Regions from separate parts of the Mesorhizobium sp. M7D.F.Ca.US.004.03.1.1 genome, predicted to be linked through region 1. Evidence: riboswitches for the same ligand, from Rfam matches in the RefSeq annotation. Region 1 holds a riboswitch; the other holds the start of a gene.

Evidence for each region. Region 1 has a riboswitch for S-adenosylmethionine ahead of EN935_RS21540 (O-succinylhomoserine sulfhydrylase). Riboswitches for the same ligand answer to the same signal wherever they lie in the genome.
Region 2: linked by a shared signal. The riboswitch ahead of EN935_RS15585 (homoserine O-acetyltransferase) and the one ahead of EN935_RS21540 (O-succinylhomoserine sulfhydrylase) in region 1 are both predicted to bind S-adenosylmethionine.

Annotation. Positions count from the first base shown of each region.
Region 1 is NZ_RZQG01000418.1:186-5,130, forward strand. Features, by position in the region: partial or broken gene EN935_RS21535 (glycosyltransferase) at 1-430, shown strand, start outside; gene EN935_RS21540 (O-succinylhomoserine sulfhydrylase) at 438-1,625, opposite strand; SAM riboswitch at 1,683-1,760, opposite strand; gene EN935_RS21545 (2'-deoxycytidine 5'-triphosphate deaminase) at 1,839-2,933, shown strand; gene EN935_RS21550 (ABC transporter substrate-binding protein) at 3,035-3,805, shown strand; gene araD1 (AraD1 family protein) at 3,986-4,942, opposite strand.
Region 2 is NZ_RZQG01000241.1:290-6,975, reverse strand. Features, by position in the region: partial or broken gene EN935_RS15600 (glycosyltransferase) at 1-486, opposite strand, end outside; gene EN935_RS15595 (Stf0 family sulfotransferase) at 631-1,461, opposite strand; gene metW (methionine biosynthesis protein MetW) at 1,410-2,024, opposite strand; gene EN935_RS15585 (homoserine O-acetyltransferase) at 2,083-3,252, opposite strand; SAM riboswitch at 3,362-3,439, opposite strand; gene hisC (histidinol-phosphate transaminase) at 3,577-4,686, shown strand; gene EN935_RS15575 (prephenate/arogenate dehydrogenase family protein) at 4,693-5,628, shown strand; gene EN935_RS15570 (sugar kinase) at 5,783-6,686, opposite strand, start outside.

The DNA of each region.
Region 1 (4,945 bases):
CGTCAATCTCGTCGCCGCGCCCTTCGAGCAACCGCTCGGTCGGCGAACCTTTGACGAGATCTGGTCACGCCAGGCCCGCTGGGCGCGCCTGCGCCGCGTCACCTTCCCGCTGTTCTTCGCACCCGAAATCCTGACAGGCGCGGTGGTGCCGCTGGTGCTCGCGCTGATTGCGGCGGCAAGCGCCGGCATCAGCCTCTGGCCAACCGCCATCGCCGTGCTGGCGGCCTTCTATCTTCCCGAGTGCGCCCTGGCCTGGTCCAAGGGCTGGTACCTGTCGCCACGCATGGTTGCGGCGATCATGGCGCGCGACCTGATCCTGCCGGCGATGTGGGCGCGCGGCTGGCTCGGCGGTGCCGTCGACTGGCGCGGCAACGCGATGACCATCGGCACCAAGGCGGCCGAGCTGGAAGAGACGCCGTCCGGCGCCTGAAGGCCTCTTATCTGGCCTTCAGCGCCTGCGCGATGTCCTCAAGCAGATCGTCAGTATCTTCCAGGCCAACCGACAGCCTGAGCGTACCCGGCCCGATGCCGAGCTCGGCGCGCGCCTCGTCACTCAGATTCTTGTGCGTCGTCGTCGCCGGGTGGGTGATCAGGCTCTTGGCATCGCCGAGATTGTTGGAGATCAGCACGATGTCGAGCGCGTTCTGCAAGGCGAAGGCCGCCTGCTTGCCACCCTTGACGTCGAGGCAGATCAGCGTCGAGCCGCCCGACATCTGCTTCTTGACGATATCGGCCTGCGGGTGGTCGGCGCGCCCGGGATAGATGACGCGGGCGATTTCCGGCCGCTCGGCCAGGAAATCCGCGATCTTGCCTGCGCTTTCCGTCTGCTGGCGCACGCGCAGTGGCAGCGTTTCCAGGCCCTTCAACAGCGTCCAGGCGTTGAACGGCGACAGGCTTGGTCCGGTGTGGCGGAAATAGTCGTGCAGGTTCTCGTCGATCCACTTCTTGTCCGACAGGATGACGCCACCGAGACAGCGCCCCTGGCCGTCAATGTGCTTGGTCGCCGAATAGACGACGATATGGGCGCCGAGCTGCAAGGGCTTCTGCTGCAGGGGCGTGGCGAAGACGTTGTCGACGATCAGTCGCGCGCCGATCGAGTTGGCAAGCGAGGCGACGGCGGCGATATCGACCACTTCCAGCGTCGGGTTGGTCGGGCTTTCCAGGAAGAACAGCTTGGTGTTCGGCTTGACCGCCTTTTCCCAGTTGGCGATATCGGTGCCGTCGACCAGCGTCGCCTCGATGCCGTATCTCGGCGCCAGCGTCTCGACCACCCAGCGGCAGGAGCCGAACAGTGCACGCGCCGCCACGATATGGTCGCCGGCCTTGGCGCTGCACAGAAGGGCTGCCGTCACCGCGGCCATGCCGGACGCGGTGGCGCGCGCGTCTTCCGCGCCTTCGAGTGCGCACATGCGCTTCTCGAGCATATCGACGGTCGGATTGGCATAGCGCGAATAGATGAAGCCCGGCTCCTCGCCCTTGAAGCGGGCTTCGGCGGCTTGCGCCGTTTCGTAGACATAGCCCTGGGTGAGGTAAATCGCCTCCGACGTTTCGCCGAAACCGGAACGCAGCGTTCCGCTGTGCACGAGTGCCGTCTGAGGCTTCCAGTTGCGCTTCTTGGTGCTCATCGCTCTTCTTCCAGACACAAAAAAACCGGCCGCGAAAGTCGCAACCGGTCCATACGGCCTTGCGGCCCGACGGTCCTTTAGCGACTTGTTTAACGTGGCTGCAAGCCGACCGGCCAAATCACCACGGGATAACGACCCTTTAGACCCGCGCCACGCTTGCGTCAATTGCCGGCTTCATTAAGAGGTTTGTACCAGCGGCTAAGGAGCGGAGCCTTGCGGCAGACAGGCATTCTTCCCGATCAGGACATTTCAGCGCTGTTCCAGTGTGGCGCGCTGAAGTCGGCGCGCGCACTTGATGCCGACCAGATCCAGCCGGCCAGTCTTGATCTCAGGCTCGGCGACAAGGCCTGGCGGGTGCGTGCCTCCTTCCTGCCGGGTCCCAACCACAAGGTTTCGGAAAAGCTCGATAGGCTGAAGCTGCACGAGATCAATCTTGCCGAGGGCGCGGTGCTGGAGACCGGCTGCGTCTACATCGTGCCCTTGCTTGAAAGCCTGGCATTGCCGGCGGACATTTCGGCCTCGGCCAATCCGAAGAGTTCGACCGGGCGGCTCGACATCTTCACCCGCGTCATGACCGATCGCGGCCACGAGTTCGACAAGATCGCTGCCGGCTATCATGGGCCGCTCTATCTGGAGGTCAGCCCGCGCACCTTCCCGATCGTCGCTCGCACCGGTTCGCGTCTGTCGCAGATACGTTTCCGCACCGGCAATGCGCTGCTTTCGGAAGCCGAGCTGAATGAGTTGCATCGCGCGCAGATGCTGGTCGCCACCGAGCCGCCGAACATTTCCGGCGGCGGCATCGCGCTGTCGATCGACCTCAACGGCGATCAGAACGGGCTGGTCGGCTATCGCGGCAACCATCACACCGGTCTTGTCGATGTCGACAAGCGCGCGGCACAGGAGGTCGTCGACTTCTGGGAGCCGATCCACAAGAGCGGCGCCGGCGAGCTGGTGCTCGATCCCGACGAGTTCTACATCCTCGTCAGCCAGGAGGCGGTGCATGTGCCGCCGCTCTACGCCGCCGAGATGACGCCCTTCGATCCGCTGGTCGGCGAATTCCGCGTCCACTATGCCGGCTTCTTCGATCCGGGCTTTGGCCATTCCGCGTCCGGTGGTACCGGCAGCCGGGCGGTGCTCGAAGTGCGCAGCCACGAAGTGCCGTTCATCCTCGACCATGGCCAGATTGTCGGCCGGCTGGTCTACGAGCACATGCTGAAGCGGCCGCAGGCGCTCTACGGCACCGATCTCGGCTCCAACTACCAGGCGCAGGGCCTGAAGCTGTCCAAGCATTTCCGCGCCGCGCGCTGAGCGCCTATTACCGTCAGGCAAAATACTTGCCTGTACTGGCTCGCCATGCTTGGCTGCCTTGCTGGTCGTCAAGATGCTGGCGTTCAAGGGGAACCAAGAAAATGCAGATTTCGAAATGGATCATGTCGGCAGCGGGTGCTGCCATGCTGGTGATGGCAGCCGGCTCGCTGTCGCAGGCGGTTGAGAAAATCAAGATCGGCACCGAGGGCGCCTATCCGCCGTTCAATACCATTACGGCCGATGGCAAGGTCGAAGGCTTCGATATCGACATCGCCAATGCGCTGTGCGCGCAAATGAAGGTCGAATGCGAGATCGTCACCCAGGACTGGGACGGCATCATTCCCGCTTTGCAGGCCAAGAAATTCGACGCCATCATTGCCTCGATGAGCATCACCGAGGAGCGCAAGAAGCAGGTCTCCTTCACCAACAAATATTATACGACACCGCTCGCTTTGGTGGCGCCGAAGGACAGCGATCTCACCTCGACCGAACCGACGGCCCTTGCCGGCAAGACGGTCGGCGCCCAGGCTTCGACCACGCAGGCCGACTATGCCCAGAATAGCTATGGCAAGGCCGGTGCGGAGGCAAAACTCTACCCGACCCAGGAAGAGGCGATCACCGACCTGACCAACGGCCGGCTTGACGCCGTGATCTCGGACAAGTTCGTGCTGATGGACTGGCTGAAGAAGGCAAGCGACGGCTGTTGCAAGCTGGTCGGCGACGTCAAGGGTACGGAAACGCAAGCCGGCATTGCCGTTCGCCTGGAAGACACAGCACTTCGCGACAAGCTCAACGCGGCCATCGACGCGATCGTCGCCGACGGCACCTACAAGAAGATCCAGGCCAAGTATTTCGACTTCGATATTTATTGAGACGTTGAAGCTGCCAATCTCCCCCCTTGAGGGGGAGATGGCCGGCAGGCCAGAGGGGGTCGCTGCGCGTAGAACGCCAGCGTCGTCTGGTGCCGCGAGAAGACGTCGGCGCTCCACGCGCGACGACCCCCTCTGTCGCCTTCGGCGACATCTCCCCCTCAAGGGGGGAGATCACCCTTTCTACAGCGCCTTCACCGCCACCTTCACCGGCTGTTCGATCTCGAGGGGATTGCGCAGCGGCAGGCCGAAATCCTTGGCCTCGATCTCGAACACGTCGCCTGCCTCGGTCTTGATGCCGTCGGCGAAGGACAGCGTCGCCGTGCCGAACATGTGCACATGCACGTCGCCCGGCTGGCGGAAGGCTGCATATTTGAAATGGTGGTGTTCGAGATTGGCGATGGTGTGCGACATGTTCGCTTCACCGGACAGGAACGGCTTTTCCCATAGCACCTCGCTGTCGCGCAGGATGCGCGAGGTGCCGCGGATGTCGGACGGCAGGTCGCCGATCAGGATTTCCGGCCCGAACGAGGCGTTGCGCAGCTTGGAATGGGCGAGGAAGAGATAGTTCACGCGTTCGGTGACGTGGTCGGAAAACTCGTTCGACAGCGTGAAGCCGACACGGAACGGCGCGCCGTCGTCGCCAATGACATAGATGCCGGCCACCTCCGGCTCTTCGCCGGCGTCCTTGGCGAAAGCCGGTGACAGGAGTGCGGCACCTGGCGCCACCGCCATCGTGCCGTTGCCCTTGTAGAACCATTCCGGCTGCACGCCGATCTGGCCTTTCGCGGGCTTGCCGCCCTCCAGCCCCATGCGGAACATCTTCATGGAATCGGTCAGTTGCTCCTCGCCGTCGGCACTGAGCTTCTTGTGCATGGAATCGCGTGTCGCGGCCGAACCCAGATGCGTCAGTCCGGTGCCGGTCAGGTGCAGATGCGCCGGGTCGGGGTGGTTGATCGGCGACAGCAGCCGCCCCTTCTTGTAGGCCGCCTCGAGATCGACCGTCTCGCCAAGCCCCTTGCGTTCGATCAACGCGACGAGGCCGACGCCGGTGCGGGCAGCCTCCATCGCCAGCGAATAGACGCTACGGGCGCCGTTGATGATCCGGGTCTTGCCGCCATTGCGGGCGACGACGCGGATGGT
Region 2 (6,686 bases), on a different contig from region 1:
GAAAAACCAGATCAGGGCAAACGTTCTTGAAAAGAAATCATCGTGCGAAAGATATGTGTATCCGTTTACGCAAATGATTTTTGGATCTTCAAATGGCTTCAGCAAAGCTGACAGCCAGCCTGGTTCCGGCACGACGTCGGAATCGGTCAAGATGACGATGCTTCCGTCCGTTGCCAGTACGCCATTGTTCTTCAGGTCGTAGTATCGGCCGCCAGGGAACGCTGTGAAGACGAGGTCGGAAACTTGACCCAGCTGCGGTGCTTCAGCCGTGATTTTATGAAGCAGCGCGTCTGCATCCGACTCATGCCCACCATGAGAAATAACAACTTTCGGTCGCGCCAGGCCGAGATCAGTGACAGCTACGATTTCCCGCGCCAAGGCCTTCAGTCCAATGCCGATCTCGTCCCAGTCGATGGACTTGGCGTTTTCCATTTCCACAACGAGTGAATATCTTGCGCGTTCTTCAACCATCTCTGCACTGACCATTCATCGTCTAGGTGGCTATATCCGCCGCAACCTAAAGTAAAGCAACCTCTGCCTATCGAGCGACAGCCTTTCGTGAAACGCTCCATTGTCCCACATAATCTTGCATGTTGCCTCTTTGATCAAATCGGAGCGCCAGCCCGGATTTCAAAGAAAGCCGGACCCGCGGTGATTTCTGGTCTGGAACTTTGAGGTGTCGGAATACTGCGACAAGAAGCGTTCCCTCCATTCCGTATTGACGGTGTCCCGTTGGATCTCGAGACCAGAATTGGGGGCTGATGTAGATTCAAATGTGATTTCAGCGTCAACCAGATGCGCGACCTTTACAAGGCTGGCCCGTGGGTTTGCCAAGAGTTCCTCATATGTCAATGACAGGAAAGACAATCCGTTTCTTGCTAGCCAAATGTCCCAGGCCAGATTTTCCAGCATGATTTTTTCAAGCGCCTCCGCGATCGCCGCGCCGTCATAGCGTGGTGAGTTCTGAGCAGCCTCAGTGGAGCGAAATCGACCGGTCTGACGAGCGCGTGCCCAAGAAATTGCCTGACCAAGGAGATCGCGGCGGGTTAAGCGGACATAGCGCAGTCCTGGAAGGCTGGCTGGGAGGTCCACAGTCTTGGCCACCTGGGAAAACTGGCTTGCAAAGAGTTTGACTGCATAAATTCCGGAGGGAGATCGCCCATCCTTTAATGCACGCAAAACCTGAGCACGGGGATCGCGAGGATAGTTCGGCAATTCGAGAACACGGCGGCCGCCGAACCATTCCAGAGGATTGCCAAGCCCGGCGGTTGCCATCAACCCGGCGAGATGGTTGCTGCCACTGCGTGGTGAGGTGCAGATGAGAATCCCGGCTTTTAACCCAGCCAGGATGTCGGAAGGGACTTCAACAGGCAAAGGGCGCCTACGAAAGAGATGCATGGCGAACACAGCTACCGTTTCAGCAAGAACACTGCCTGCTGGCCGAAGAAATTCCAGAACCACCACGGCATCGACAGGCCGATCTTCTGGCCATTGGCGTCGAGCGCCGTCGCCTTCTCCACGGTCGCGCCGAGCTCGTCGCACAGATTGACGAAATCGCGGATGGTGCAGAAGTGGATGTTGGGCGTGTCGTACCAGGAATAGGGCAGGTCCTTGGTCACCGGCATGCGGCCCTGGATGAACAGCGACAGGCGCACCCGCCAATGGCCGAAATTGGGGAAGGACACGATGGCGCGGTTGCCGATCCTGAGCAGTTCGTCGAGCACCAGCTTCGGGTTGCGGGTGGCCTGCAGCGTCTGCGACAGGACGACGAAGTCAAAGCCCTTGTCGGGATAGAATTCGAGGTCCTTGTCGGCATCGCCCTGGATAACCGAGAGGCCGCGCGCCACGCATTCGTTGACGCCGCGCTGCGACAGCTCCAGTCCACGGCCGTCGACCTGCTTGGTGTCCTGCAGCAGTTCGAGCAGCGAGCCGTCGCCGGAACCGACGTCGAGCACGCGCGACTGCGGTGGGATGAGGTTGGCGACGACCTCGAGGTCGACGCGCTGGTCGCGGTTGACACTCATGGCTTCGCCTCCTGCCTGGCGCATGATCCCGATCCGAAAAGTCTGCAATTTTTCGGGGTCATGCGCTGAGCCCTCTCGCCCGGGCCGCCGATCCGATGAAGCCGTTGATGGCGGCAAACAGTTCCGGCTCGTCGAGCAGGAAGGCATCGTGGCCGCGGTCGGTCTCGATCTCGACGAAGGATACCGATGCGCCGGCCGCGTTGAGTGCGTGCACGATCGAGCGACTCTCCTCGGTCGGGAACAGCCAGTCCGAGGTGAAGGACACCAGGCAGAAGCGGGTTCTGGTGCCTGCGAAGGCATCGGCCAACCGACCGCCATGATCGGCGGCGAGGTCGAAATAGTCCATCGACCGCGTCATGTAGAGGTAGGAATTGGCGTCGAAGCGATCGACGAAGGTCATGCCCTGGTGGCGCAGATAGCTTTCGATCTGGAAGTCGGCGTCGAAGCCGAAGGTCAGCGCTTCGCGATCCTGCAGATTGCGGCCGAACTTCCGGTGCAGGGCGGCTTCCGACAGATAGGTGATGTGGGCGGCCATGCGCGCCACCGCCAGGCCCTTTTCCGGGCGTTTGCCGTGCTCGAAATATTTGCCGCCATGCCAGTCCGGATCGGCCATGACAGCTTGCCTTCCGACCTCGTGGAAGGCGATGTTCTGCGAGGAATGGCGCGCGCCGGTGGCGATCGGCAGCGCCGAGAAGACGCGCTCCGGATAGCTCGACGCCCATTCCAGCACCTGCATGCCGCCCATCGAGCCGCCGAGCACGCAAAACAGTTTCTCGATGCCGAAATGGTCGATCAGCATCTGCTGCGCGCGCACCATGTCGCGGATGGTGATGATTGGCAGGTCGAGCCCATAGGGCTTGCCGGTGGCGGGATTGGTCGAGGCCGGTCCGGTGGACCCAAGACAACCGCCGATGACGTTGGAGCAGATGACGAAGAAGCGGTTGGTGTCGATGATCTTGCCGGGGCCGATCAGCACTTCCCACCAGCCCGGCTTGCCGGTCACCGGATTGGTGCTGGCGACATGCTGGTCGCCGGTCAGCGCATGGCAGACGAGGATGGCGTTGGAGCGAGCGTCATTCAGCGTGCCGTAGGTCTGGTAGGCGATCTGGAACGGCGACAGCAGTGTGCCGGCATCCAGCTTGAGCGGCTTGTCGGAGCCAAAACGCAAAACCGGGCTCGACGGTTGGTCGGCCTCGTTGTTGGTTTTGCGGGCGCGCAGAACGGCCATGACATCCATCTCACACTTTGAATCCACGGCACCGCGCTTTCGAAAATCGATGCCGATGTCCGGCCGGTCGCGGACAACAAAAAACCGGCATTGCAGTCGCAAAGCCGGTTACAGGATGCAAACGGCCCTTTAGCAAGTTGTTTAACGTGGCTGCAAGCCGACCGGCCAAATCACCACGGAAGTTCGCACCTCTTCTACGGCTGTGGCGCGCCGGCGTCAACGGCCAGCCTTGGTCCGGTGGCTGTCACCTCTCGACATTGCGGGCCACGGCTTGTATTTCCGCTGCGGCTTCCCTCAGGAAGCGTTCTCGACGGATTTTGCGACATGAGCCAGACACCGGACAAGGCACGTCCAACCCCGCGCGCGGGCATCATGGACATCGACGCCTATGTGCCGGGCAAGAGCACGGCGCCTGCCGGCGTCGCCAAGGTCTACAAGCTGTCCTCGAACGAGAACCCGCTCGGTCCGTCGCCGAAGGCGATCGAAGCCGCGCGTGAAATTGCCGGCAAGCTCGACGTCTATCCCGACGGCACCGCCAGGCGGCTGCGCGAAGCGATCGCCGAGGTGCACGGCCTCAACCCGCAGAACATCATCTGTTCCAATGGCTCCGACGAAATCCTCGGCCTGCTGGCACAGACCTATCTGGCGCCCGGCGACGAGGCTGTCATCACCGAACACGCCTTCATGGTCTACAAAATCTACATCCAGTCGGCTGGCGCCGTTCCGGTGACGATCAAGGAAACAGACGAGCGCGCCGATATTGACGCCATCCTGGCCGCCGTCACGCCGCGCACCAAGATCGTGTTCCTCGCCAACCCCAACAACCCGACCGGCACCTATGTGCCGTTCCAGGAGGTGCGCCGCTTGCATGCCGGCCTGCCCAGGCACGTGCTTCTGGTGCTCGACGCGGCCTATGCCGAATATGTCCGCCGCAACGACTATGAAGCCGGCATCGAGCTGGTCAGCAGCGCCGAGAACGTGGTGATGACCCGTACCTTCTCCAAGATAGGCCTCGGCGGTGCGCGGATCGGCTGGATGTATGCGCCGATGCACATCGTCGACGCCATCAACCGCGTGCGGGGGCCCTTCAATGTCAATGCGACGGCGATCGAGGCCGGCATCGCCGCGATCCGGGACCGCGCTCATGTCGAGCGCAGCGTGACGCACAACGAGACCTGGCTGGCTTGGCTGAGCGAACAGATGACAGGGCTCGGTTTGCGGGTGACGCCCAGCGTCGGCAATTTCATCCTCATTCATTTTCCCGAGGACAAGAAACATTCCGCAGCGGCGGCGGACGACTATCTGACGGCGCACGGCTATATATTGCGGCGCGTTTCCGGCTACGGCTTTCCCAACGCGCTGCGCATGACCGTCGGCACTGAAGAGGCCAATCGCGGCGTTGTCGCCGCTCTCACGACATTCCTGAAAAGCTAGAACACCATGACATCACCGATGTTTGAAAAGATCGCGCTGGTCGGCATCGGCCTGATCGGCTCGTCGCTGGCCCGCGTCATCCGCCGCGAGGGCCTCGCCCGTCACGTCGCCATTTCCACCCGCAGCGCCGCGACGCTGGCGCGGGCTGAGGAGCTTGGGCTGGGTGATTCCTACACGACCGATGCGAGAGAAGCGGTCCGCGATGCCGATCTGGTCATCGTCTCGGTGCCGGTTGGCTCATCCGGCGCGGTCGCCGAGGAAATCGCGCCGGCGCTGAAGCCGGGCGCGATCCTCACCGATGTCGGCTCGACCAAGGCATCGGTCATCGCGCAGATGCAGCCTTATGTGCCGGCCGGCGTCCATTTCATTCCCGGTCACCCACTGGCGGGCACCGAAAAATCCGGCCCCGATGCCGGTTTCGCCGACCTGTTCGACAATCGCTGGTGCATCTTCACGCCGGTGCCCGACACCGATCCGGACGCGCTGGAGAGGCTGTCGGAATTCTGGCGGCGCTGCGGCGCCAACATCGACACGATGGACCCTCAGCATCACGACATGACGCTGGCCATCGTCTCGCACCTGCCGCACATCATCGCCTACAACATCGTCGGCACCGCCGATGATCTGCAGTCGGTGACCAAATCCGAAGTGATCAAATATTCGGCTTCGGGCTTTCGCGACTTCACCCGCCTTGCCGCTTCCGACCCGACCATGTGGCGCGACGTGTGCCTGCACAACAAGGACGCCATCCTCGAAATGCTGGCGCGGTTCTCGGAAGATCTGGCGTCGCTGCAACGCGCGATCCGCTGGGGCGATGGCGAAAAACTCTTCGACCTGTTCACCCGCACCCGCGCCGTGCGCCGCTCGATCATCGAGGCCGGCCAGGACATCGACGTGCCCGATTTTGGCCGTCAGGCGGTCGAACACCCTAAAGGGAGCTGATATTCAGGTGAGGCCGGCCTGCAAATGGCGGATACCTGCGCTTCCCCGTTCCACCGCGTCGCGGTAGAACTGTGCTCACGTACTTCAAGTACGCTCCGCTCCGGTTCTCGGTCTCAGCCATTTTCGACTCGGCCTGACCTGAATCTCAGCTCCCTTAGCCTTGTCGGGATGTCGGCCAGGTCGCAGCGACCATGGCCAGAGTCTCGGCGCGGTCCGGCGCGCCCAGCCTGCCGCCGAAGCGCAGGCATTTGAGCGCGGCGGCCGCACTGGCAAAGCGCAAAGCCTGCTCGACCGGCATGGCTTCCGCCAGCCCGACGGCGAAGGCGCCGTGAAAGACATCGCCGGCGGCCAACGTGTCGACGGCCTTGATTTTCGGCGCCGCGACATGGCGTACACAGCCTGCGGAACGGTCGTGCCACCAGCTCCCCGCCGCGCCGCCGGTCACCGCGACAAAGGCGTCGGTGCGGCTGGCGAGATCGGCGCAAGCCGTTTCCGGATCGAGCGCCTGGCCGCAGACAATGCGCGCCGCCGGCTCCGAAGCGACGATGTGCGTGGCGAGCGGCAACAGCTGTTCCAGGACCTCCAGCCGTGCGGTGTCGGCATCGAGGATCGCCGGACGGCCCATGGCGCGGGCCGCCTTCAGGGCAAGTGCTGCCGCACCCGGCCAGCGGACATCGACCAGTACGGCGTCGAATGCCATGAGGTCAGCGACCGGCAAGGCTTCGGGATCGGCGTGGGCAAGTCTGTCATAGAACGGCACGATGATGCGCTCGCCATGCGCGTCGACCAGGATCGAGGCCAGCGCCGAGCGGGCGCCTCTGACGCGGCGCACAAAGGTGCAATCGACGCCCTCGGCCTCGATGCCGGCGATGAGCTGGTCGGCGACGGCATCGTCGCCGGCACTCGCCCACAGCGATACCTCGGCACCCAGGCGGTGGGCCGCGCAGGCAGCGCTCGTCGCCATGCCCGAGGCGATCTGGACGCCGTCGGAGGCGATGAACTTTCCTTGATGCATGGGCAGTGTCTCGACACGCAGGATGGTGTCCAACGTCAGTGCG